DNA from 3 places in the Nesterenkonia aethiopica genome. Region 2 is predicted to be linked to each of the others. Evidence: riboswitches for the same ligand, from Rfam matches in the RefSeq annotation. Region 2 holds a riboswitch; each other region holds the start of a gene.

Region 1 (3,242 bases), on a different contig from region 2:
TGGTGCCGGTCTGCGCATGGACGTCCAGGAGGAGGTCCTGCATCTTCAGCCGGGTCAGGGCGTCCAGAGCGCCGAAGGGCTCGTCCAGCAGGAGCACGCCGGGGCGGCGGGCCAAGGCCCGGGCCAGCGAGGCGCGCTGCGCCATGCCGCCGGAGATCTCCCGGGGGCGAAGCTGGGCGCGCTCGGCCAGGCCGACCAGTTCGAGCAGCTCATCCACTCGCCGACGGCCCTCCGCCGCGGACACGTGCCGCGGCAGCCCGAGGGAGACGTTGCGGTGCACCGAGCGCCAGGGCAGCAGCCGAGGCTCCTGGAAGCCGACGGCGGTCCGTTCGTCATAGGTGCGCACCGGGGTGCCGTCGATGATGACCTCACCGGAGCATCCGGCGTCGAGACCGCCGACGGCGCGCAGCAGCGTGGACTTCCCGCAGCCGGAGGCGCCCAGGATGGCGACCACCTCGCCGGGGGAGATGTGCAGGTCGACGTCGTGCAGGACGGTGCGTCCGTCGAAGGCGCGCCCCACACCGCGCAGCTGCACGTCCATCGAATGCGTGGCGGCCCCTGCGGGGGCGGGACGGTCCAGCAGAGCGACGCCGCCGGAATGCTCGGAGAGGTGCTGGTCAGACTCGTGCGTCACGAGTGCGGGTGCAGACGAACCCATAGGAAATTCACTCCCATCGATCCTGGCGGTAGCACCTTTTCTGATGCGACGGGCACAGAGAGGCCGATCGACGCATCCGAAGGTTGCTGCGGCGTCACAGAGCCAGATCTCTCAGCCGCTCGGGATGGTGTACGTGCTCAACCCTACGCGGATCAGCGTGGGCCGGGCAACGGTGGTGTCACAGTGTGAGACATGTGGGGTGGCGTGGGCCCGACGACGGTGCCCCGGATGGAGGCGGATGCCCTCAGGCTTCGGGAGACAGCGGGCCGAGGCTCTTGAACTCGCTCTGGTGGAACACCAGCGCCTCGGCGGAGTCCTCGACCGCCAGGTCCAGCAGCTCGAGCACGACGATGTCATGGTCGCCGGCCCGGACCTGGTCGTAGATGCGGGTGGTGAAGGTGACGGGCGCACCCTCCAGCGTGATCGACCCACCTGTGCCGATGCTTGTCCTCAGGCCGGTGAATCGGCTCTCCCGGTCCTTGGAGGCGATCTTCCGGCACAGCTCCGACTGGCCGTGCCCGATCAGCGACACTCCCAGCTCGGTGTCCGCCCCGGCCAGCTTCGGCCAGGTGGTGGAGCTGTGCTGCACCGCCACCGTGGCCAGCGGCGGCTTGAGCGAGACGCCGATGGTGAAGGTGGAGGCCACGAGCCCTTCCGGGCGGCCGTCCACCTCGGCGGCGACGACCACCACCCCCTGCGGGAAGTGGCCGAAGGTCCGGCGCAGCTCCAGCGGATCGACGTCGGCCAGCCGGGTGGCGGCGCGGCCCACGGCGGGGCGGGGTCCGGTGTCAGCGGGCGCGTGCGGCACGGTCTCCTCCACGGTGGTCGTGGGGCGCTCGGCGGCGGCCAGTGCGGTGCTCATGGCGGATCAACTCCCATCGGTCCTGGCGGTAGCACCTTTTCTGAAGGATCCGCCGGAGGGGCGGATCGCATCCGAAGGTTGCTGCGGCGTCGACGAGCCAGATCTCTCGGCCGCTCGGGATGGTCTGTGTGTCCAGCGTACGGCCGCAGAGAGATGTGATCAAAGAACCGTTCGCAGGATGAGACGCGGCGACATATTCCGTCCAGGGGGCGCGCAGGATGCGTCCAGAGTGTGGCTCCCTCAGTCCGAGGGGACTGTACATTCTTACGCCTCGTGACATGAACTCAATCCGCTGACTTGACGATTGTTCATCTGCTGCGCGTATGGTTGACCCCAACGAACCCATCCAGAGCGACTGAGAGATCTGGCTCGACGACGTCGCAGCAACCACCCGGAGCAGCCGTGCCCAGTGCGGCCCGGGGAACGGTGCTAACGCCAGAGACGATGGAGAATGCCCGATGATCTCACTGCGCCATGTGTCCACGTCCTTCCCCGCTGCCCGGGGCAAGGAGCCCATCCACGCCGTCGATGACGTCTCCTTGGAGATCCCCCGCGGGAGCATCCAGGGGATCATCGGCTTCTCCGGCGCCGGGAAGTCCACGCTGCTGCGCAACATCAACCTGCTTGAGCGCCCCACCTCGGGTGAGGTGCATGTGGGCGGGGTGGAGCTGACCGCCCTCGACGACGAGGCTCTGCGTCGCGCCCGGCACCAGATCGGCATGATCTTCCAGGGGTTCAACCTGGTGAACAATCTGACCGTCGCCCAGAACGTGGAGCTGTCCCTGAAGTTCGCCGGCGAGAAGGACCGTCGCGTCCGCCGGCGTCGCGCCGCCGAGGCGCTGGAGATCGTGGACATCACCGACAAGGCCAAGGTGTACCCGGCCCAGCTCTCCGGCGGGCAGAAGCAGCGGGTGGCCATCGCTCGCGCCCTGGCCACTCGGCCGGAGGTGCTGCTGTGTGACGAGCCGACCTCCGCCCTGGACCCCTTCACCACGGCGACGGTGCTGCAGTATCTCGCCGACGTGAACCGCGAGCTCGGCATCACCGTGGTCATCGTGACCCACGAGATGGAGGTCATCAAGGCCCTGGCCGATCACGTCGCCGTCATGGAGTCCGGCCGCGTGGTGGAGCAGTTCCCCGCCCGGGAGCTGCAGCGCGAGGGCTTCGCTCCGCACACCTCCATCGGCCGGTACCTGGTCAGCGACGGCATCAGTGTGGACCGTGACGGCGGCGCCCGGACGCAGGCGCCGACGCCGAGCGGGGACCAGGGTCGCGCCGCAGAGTCCGCAGAGCCGCCGGCGCCCCAGGACCCGCCCCGTGGCCCCCGGAGGCTCGCGGCCTCTGAGCTGCTCGCCGCCGTGCCGTTCGAGGGAGGTCGTCGCTGATGGAACGCATCCTCGAACTGCAGCCCGAACTCGTCCAGGCCATGCTGGAGACCTTCGCCATGATCGCGGTGGCCATCCCGCTGGCGGTGCTGTTCGGCACTCCGCTGGGCATCTGGCTGTTCATCCATGCCCCGGGCGGAATCGCTCCGCTGCCCCGCGCCCATGCGCTGGTCAGCGGGATCGTCAATATGGTCCGCTCCTTCCCGTTCCTCATCCTGCTGATCGCGATCATTCCGTTCACCCGGCTGGTCGTCGGCACCACGGTCGGTACGGCGGCTGCGATCGTCCCACTCACGGTCAACGCCATTCCCTACTTCGCCCGGCTGGTGGAGCAGAA
Region 2 (3,242 bases):
CTACATCGCCACGTCCTTCGCCAGCTGGACCGCGCTGATCCCCGCGATCCTCGGTGTCGTGCTGCTCATCAGCGGCCTCATCGGCCTGAAGAACGCGAAGGTCGGCATCCACATCGCCCTGGTGGTGGCGCTGCTCGGCGTCTTCGGCACCTCCATGAACGTGATGCAGCTGGGCGCGCTGTTCGCCGGCGAGGCCGAGCGGCCCGCCGCCGTCGTCGTCAGCTCCATCACCTTCGTCCTGCTGATCGTCTACATCATCACCGGGGTGCGCTCGTTCATCCGCGCGCGCCGCTGGAAGGGCGCCGAGGCCGCCGAGGCCTGAGCCTCCCCCACGCCGCCTGAGCGCGACCACACGATGGGCCGCCCCGAGTCACTCGGGGCGGCCCATCGTCGTCTCCGGCGGTCGACAGGCGGAGTCAGCGTCCAGAGCCCGCGCAGTCCAGCCGGCCGGGCTCCATCTCGATCTCCTCGACATCCTGCAGGCCGGCGAACTCGGAGCCCAGGACCACGTCCACGGTGAAGTCGTCGCGGTCGTCGACGTCCACCAGGGCTCCGGGGATGTGGTGCTGCACCGTGTAGGCCTGCCGCAGCCCTCGCTCACCGGCACGGATGATGGCCTCGAAGCCGGTATCGGCGAAATAGTCGTTGTCCACCGCCTCCACCCGGAAGTCGCGATCCGTGAGATCCTCGGCGACGTCGCCGGCGAGTCCCGGCTCATTGGTGGCATTGAGGACCTGAACCGGCACCCTCTCGGGGACCACCGGCGACAGGATGCGGCTGGGACAGTCCTCCCCGGCGGGGATGGAGCCGCCGCCGACGATCGCAATGTCGATGGTGCCGTCGATCATCAGCCAGCTGCCGACCGTGACCCCTCCCAGGACGCCGATGGTGCTGGTTGCGACGGCGATCTTCTGCCGCCGGGTCGCCGGCGTCGGGGAGCTGCTCATGCCCCCATCCTATTTCGGCCCCCGCCCCGAGGGCGTCAGGGCAGGGCCGGTTCGCAGTCGAGATCATCGGCGAAGAGCCCGACGCCGTCATCCTCCGCCTGGGACCAGGCATCCTCCACGGAACTGAGGAACCGGTCGTTGGGCGGGTAGTGCACGGGAACCCCGAATCCGTCCCGGGCCATCTGGACGTTCAGCAGGACGTCATCGGCCCAGACGCCGGCGAGCAGGCGGTCATAGCGGTCCGTGCGCTCGTGGTCGAACTCAAGGACGAGGGGATCCCCCGGGGCGACCAGTGACTCCATATGCGCCGAGGACTCCGGCCCCAGGCATTCCACCGGCTGATGGGGATGCACCGACTCCGGGGTGTCGATGTTCAGCAGCCGCACCCGTTCCTCCTGTCCGTCCAGCTCCACGACGAGCGTATCGCCGTCGACCACGCGCACGAGGGTGGCGACCTCGCCGTCCTCCGACGGCGACGGCGCGGCACCTTCTCCCGGGCTCTGGATCCAGCTGATCAGCGCACCGAGGAGGACCACCAGCACGAGCCCGAGCAACCACCACAGCAGGCCCTGACTGCCGCCTCGGCGGCGCCGGCGTCCGGCCGCTCCACCACCAGACACTCCACCGGACACTCCCCCGGAGACTCCCCCAGACACTCCGCCCGAACCTCCGCGGGAAGCCGTGCGCAGGGAGCGTCGCACCGCCTTGCGGGCATTGCGGCGCATCGCATTCTTCAGATACCGGTCGACCATGGGGACCAGCGTATCCGGAGGCCATGACAGGGAGCCCGGAGGCCTCCGAGGACCCCCACAGGGCCGTCGAGCTCCGCTGGCTGCCAGTTTGTGCAGGAGGCACCTCAATATGTTCACATAACGTCATCCCTTGTCGAAGGTCTTCCCCGAACCACGGGCCCGTGCTAACGTCAAGACCACACAAGGATCACGAGAACCGGTCACACAGGCTCTGGCTTGGCCGGTCGGCAACCCTTTCCCGCGTGACGGGGTGCCCCAGATGACGATCCGGCCGCGAAGCTCATATTCACCGAGGTGGATTTATCTTCAGCGGCAAGCACGGCGCAGGGGAAGCCTCCCTGTGGCGCCTCATGAACGATGATGAACGCCCCACACGGAGGACCCTCCATGACACCATCCGTGCCGTCCGCCGGCACTCTGTCTCAGCACGCCCTGGAATCTGCCGACCACGCGCCGCACACCTCGTATCTGGTGCAGCGCACCCGACGACGCTCGCTGATCTCCTTCGAGGTCTTCCCGCCGCGGCCTGCCCGCGACGGCCGTGACCCCTGGCGCAGCATCGAACTGCTGGCCGAGGCGGGCCCGGACTACTTCTCCGTCACCCACGGCCACAACCAGCCCGAGGGAGCGAATCTGGAGGTGATCCGGCACCTGCTCCGGAGCACTCCCGCCCCCGTGATGGCGCATCTCATCGGCGCAGGCAGCACCGGCGCCCAGGTGCGCCGCTCGGTGGAGCAGCTGCTGGACCTCGGCGTGCGGGACGTGCTCGCCCTGCGCGGGGACCCACCGGGCGGTGCCCGGAAGTGGATCCACCAGCCCGCAGGCCTGAACCGCGCCGCCGAGGTGGTGCGTCTGGTCCGGGAAGTGGAGCAGGAGCGCCTCGACCCGCCCGAGGGGCCCGGCGCCCGCCCGGTGTCCATCTCAGTGGCCGCCTATCCGCCCTCCGGCACGGACCGGGACCACGAGGCGGACCTGTGCGCACTGTGGGAGAAGCAGGAGGCCGGCGCCGACTACGCCATCACCCAGGTCTTCTACGACCCCGAGGACTACGCCCGCCTGGTGGACGACGCCCGATCCCAGGGCATCCACCTGCCGGTCGTCGCCGGACTGGCCCCGCTGACCAGCCCCAAGCGGCTGCGACGCCTGGAGGAGATCTCGGGAGTTCCGGTGCCGCAGCACCTGCTCGACTACCTCGCCGTCGCCGACCCGGCCGAACGACGACGCCGCGGGGTGGCCGCCACTCTGAACCTGATCGACGCGGTGCTGGAGCTCGGATGTCCCGGCCTCCACCTGTTCACCTTCAACCAGCACCCGGCCGCCCTGGCGATCCTCGATCACCTGAGGATCCGAGACGCCGCACGTCAGCAGCGGGGCCTGCCCGAGCTGTCCTGACCCCGGAGCGCACCGCTCCCTGCCGCACAGGGCTCCTTCGTTCCTGCGGACCGCGTCGCGGTCGGCTGTCCTGGTGCGCCCTGCCGCCTCACCCGGGACGAACAGTCCGGACACCCCATGCGATCCGTCCATCACCTGCATCTGGCCCCAG
Region 3 (3,242 bases), on a different contig from region 2:
CGACCACGAACCACTTCTCGGTGTCGATCGGGCGCCCCGGCCCCAGCAGGCCCTCCCACCAGCCCGGGGCCGGGTCGGCCTCCGTGGCGGCGACGTGGGTGTCTCCGGTCAGGGCGTGCGCGACCAGGATCGCGTTGTCGCCCGCCGCGTTGAGCGTTCCCCAGGTCTCGTAGGCCAGCTGCACGTCCGGCAGCTCACCTCCGGCGTCGAAGGTGTGGGCCCCGACGTCGACGACGGCGAGCGCGCCGTCGGGACGAAGGGTCGAGGTCAGCACCTGGGCGGTCATCGGGGTCGGAGCTCCTGCGTCGTTCATAGTGTGGACAGGCCTGCCGGGACGGTCCGGCGGATTCGTACGGGCCTCATCGGCCTCTCAGGCTAGCCTCAGGCCACCGGCTGCGGCTCGGGAGCGGCCGCCTTCTCACTCTGCGGACCGGTGGCCGCGGTCGTGATCGCCTTCTCCAGCCCCTGCTCGAGGTCGGCGATGATGTCGTCGATGTGCTCCAGGCCGACCGACAGGCGCACCAGACCGGGCACGACGCCGGCGGCGCGCTGCTCGTCCTCGGTGAGCTGGCGGTGGGTGGTGGAAGCCGGGTGGATGGCCAGAGAGCGGACGTCGCCCACGTTGGCCACCAGCGAGTGCAGCTCGAGGGCGTCCACCACGGCCTGGCCGGCCGGCGCGCCACCGTCGACCTCGAAGGCGAGCACCGCTCCCACGCCCTTCGGCAGGTACCGCTGGGCCTGCTCGTACCAGGGGCTGGAGGCCAGGCCTGGGTAGGAGACCCGCTTCACGGCCGGGTGTGCCTCCAGGAACTCGGCGACCTTCTGGGCGTTCTCCACGTGGCGCTCGATCCTCAGGCTCAGAGTCTCCAGGCCGAGGTTGATCTCGAAGGCGTTGTGCGGAGACAGCGCCGGGCCGAGGTCGCGCAGCAGCTGCACGCGGGCCTTGAGCACGTAGGACAGGTTCACTCCGAAGACGCCGTCGGCGCCCAGATCCCGGCCGAAGACGAGGCCGTGGTAGCTCTCATCCGGGGTGTTGAAGCCGGGGAAGCGCTCCGGGTAGGCGGTGTAGTCGAAGCTCCCCGAGTCCACGATCACACCGGCGATCGCCGTGCCGTGGCCGCCGAGGAACTTGGTGGCGGAATGGATCACGACGTCGGCGCCGTGCTCGATCGGCCGGATCAGGTAGGGCGTGGTCAGAGTGTTGTCCACGATCAGCGGGGCGCCGTGCTCGTGGGCCACGGCGGAGACCGCCTCCAGGTCCAGGACGTCACCGCGCGGGTTGGCCACGACCTCGCCGAAGAAGGCCGCGGTGTTCTCCCGGATGGCGGCCCGCCAGGACTCGGTGTCGTCCGGGTCCTCCACGAAGGTGACCTCGATGCCGAACTTCGTCAGCGTGTGCTTGAAGAGGTTCTGGGTGCCGCCGTACAGCGACGGGGAGGCGACGATGTGGCCGCCCGCCTCGACGACGTTGAGCAGCGCCAACGAGGCCGCCGCCTGGCCGGAGCCGACGGCGAGGGCACCGACACCTCCTTCGAGCGCGGCGATCTTGTCCTCCACGGCCTGCACCGTGGGGTTGCCGATGCGGGTGTAGATCGGGGCGACCTCCTCCAGCCCGAACCGCTTGCCGGCGGCCTCGGTGCTGGGGAAGACGAAGGAGGTCGTCTGCTGGATGGGCAGGGCTCGGGCGCCGGTCACCGGATCCGGGGCGACGCCGGCGTGGATCTGCTGGGTCTCGAACCGAGGGGTCTGCGTGTGCTCGGTGGTCGTCATGGGAGGTGTCTCCGTTCAATGCGGTCGTGTCGACAGGACCGTCGGAGACACTCCAGGCGTGACGCCCGAAGCTGTTGCCCGTGTGGCGGCCCTGTCGTCGAGGACATGGGTTTGTGGGCCGCACTGTGGTGTGATGGCCCGCGCTTGCCCCACCGCATGGGCGGCAGGGCCTGGTCGTCACCCGGGGCACCCCACCGCGAACTGGAGGGTTGCCGGCCAGCAAACCGGGGTTTGACGCTGGCACTCTTGACCTGCCTCACAGTCTGCCCTGATCTGCGCGATCAGGGCAAGTCTGTGTCCTCAGGTGTCGAACCCCGGGAGCCCAGGAGACCGGGAGCCCAGGAGACCGGGAGCCCAGGAATCGCACGGACGCGGCACCGCCGCCGACCGCTCCGGTCGGCGCCGCAGCCGCTTGCGCCCCGAGTTGATTCTGGAACCCCGCTGATCTTTGCGGGGTTCCAGAATCAACTCGGGGCGGGGTGGACTCACACCTCCGCTCAGTCGCGTCCTCCTGGATGACCCGCAGGCTCCACCGCGCCGACATGCCCACCGTCGATCCCACCACCGGTGAGGAACGAATGGAACGTGGGTCGGGCGAAGTCGCCGTGGACCAGTGCCCCGTCCTCGTCGCGCGCGTGGGAGTCCGGCGGCGTGGCGGAGACCAGGTCGCGTTGCACCACGAGCCGCTGCCCGTCGGAGGTCTGTGAGCGGCTGCCGTCGTAGAGGACGTTGCTGGCGTCGACGTCGCCGGAGACCTGGTCCGCCCGGTCATGGCTGTCCGTGTGCGCCGAGAGGTTGTTGCGGAAGACGCCCTGCTCCTCGGGCTCGAAATACGGATTGGTGCGGAAGATGTAGTTGTACCGGGCGTTGTCCACCGCCGTGTTGTTGGTCAGCTCGAGCCGGCCCGGGTTGAAGTTGTCGGAGAAGCCGTCCAGGTTGTTGGCGTAGGCCAGGTTCCCGGCGAGCACGTGGTCCACCGGCAGGCCCTCGCCGCCGACCTTGAAGCCGGTGCCCACGCCGGACCCGGCGTTGTAGCCGTCGGAGAGCTGCCCGTTGTGGTGGGCGATGTTGTCCTCCAAGGTGATCGGGAAGTTGGGGCCCTCGTTGGTCCGGTTGTAGAGGTCCCAGCCGTCGTCGATGTTGTGGTGGGCCACATTGCCGCGGAAGACGTTGCCGGGGCCGACGCCGAGCTTGGCAGCGAAGCCGTCGGCATTGATGTCGGCCGGGTCGCGATTGTCGTGGGCCTCAGAGTTCACGATCAGATTCTCGGCGGGCCAGTCCTCCGAGTCGCCGGAACCGGTGAGCTGGAAGCCGGAGTTGCCGTTATGGCTGAAGACCATCGAGTCGACGACGTTGTGCGAGCCTGAGGAGCGCAGCCCGTTGCCGGCGGAGCGGGTGAGCTCCATGTCCGAGATGACCCAATGGTCAGCGTCCAAGCGGATGATCTGCTGCAGGGCGGACCGACCGTCGAG

The links. A riboswitch is a leader RNA that binds a small molecule or an ion and turns the genes downstream of it on or off. The one in region 2 is predicted to bind S-adenosylmethionine.
Region 1: linked by a shared signal. The riboswitch ahead of ABD658_RS11815 (flavin reductase family protein) and the one ahead of ABD658_RS09915 (methylenetetrahydrofolate reductase) in region 2 are both predicted to bind S-adenosylmethionine.
Region 3: linked by a shared signal. The riboswitch ahead of ABD658_RS07480 (O-acetylhomoserine aminocarboxypropyltransferase/cysteine synthase family protein) and the one ahead of ABD658_RS09915 (methylenetetrahydrofolate reductase) in region 2 are both predicted to bind S-adenosylmethionine.

What each region holds. Positions count from the first base shown of each region.
Region 1 is NZ_BAAAVT010000015.1:68,381-71,622, reverse strand. Features, by position in the region: gene ABD658_RS11820 (ABC transporter ATP-binding protein) at 1-541, opposite strand, end outside; SAM riboswitch class I at 669-789, opposite strand; gene ABD658_RS11815 (flavin reductase family protein) at 903-1,520, opposite strand; SAM riboswitch class I at 1,531-1,646, opposite strand; SAM riboswitch class I at 1,860-1,971, shown strand; gene ABD658_RS11810 (methionine ABC transporter ATP-binding protein) at 1,979-2,905, shown strand; gene ABD658_RS11805 (methionine ABC transporter permease) at 2,905-3,242, shown strand, end outside.
Region 2 is NZ_BAAAVT010000011.1:115,345-118,586, forward strand. Features, by position in the region: gene ABD658_RS09900 (hypothetical protein) at 1-322, shown strand, start outside; gene ABD658_RS09905 (LytR C-terminal domain-containing protein) at 417-947, opposite strand; gene ABD658_RS09910 (thermonuclease family protein) at 983-1,699, opposite strand; SAM riboswitch class IV at 1,885-2,024, shown strand; gene ABD658_RS09915 (methylenetetrahydrofolate reductase) at 2,087-3,091, shown strand.
Region 3 is NZ_BAAAVT010000008.1:61,188-64,429, reverse strand. Features, by position in the region: gene metX (homoserine O-acetyltransferase MetX) at 1-286, opposite strand, end outside; gene ABD658_RS07480 (O-acetylhomoserine aminocarboxypropyltransferase/cysteine synthase family protein) at 382-1,770, opposite strand; SAM riboswitch class IV at 1,906-2,022, opposite strand; gene ABD658_RS07475 (right-handed parallel beta-helix repeat-containing protein) at 2,268-3,242, opposite strand, start outside.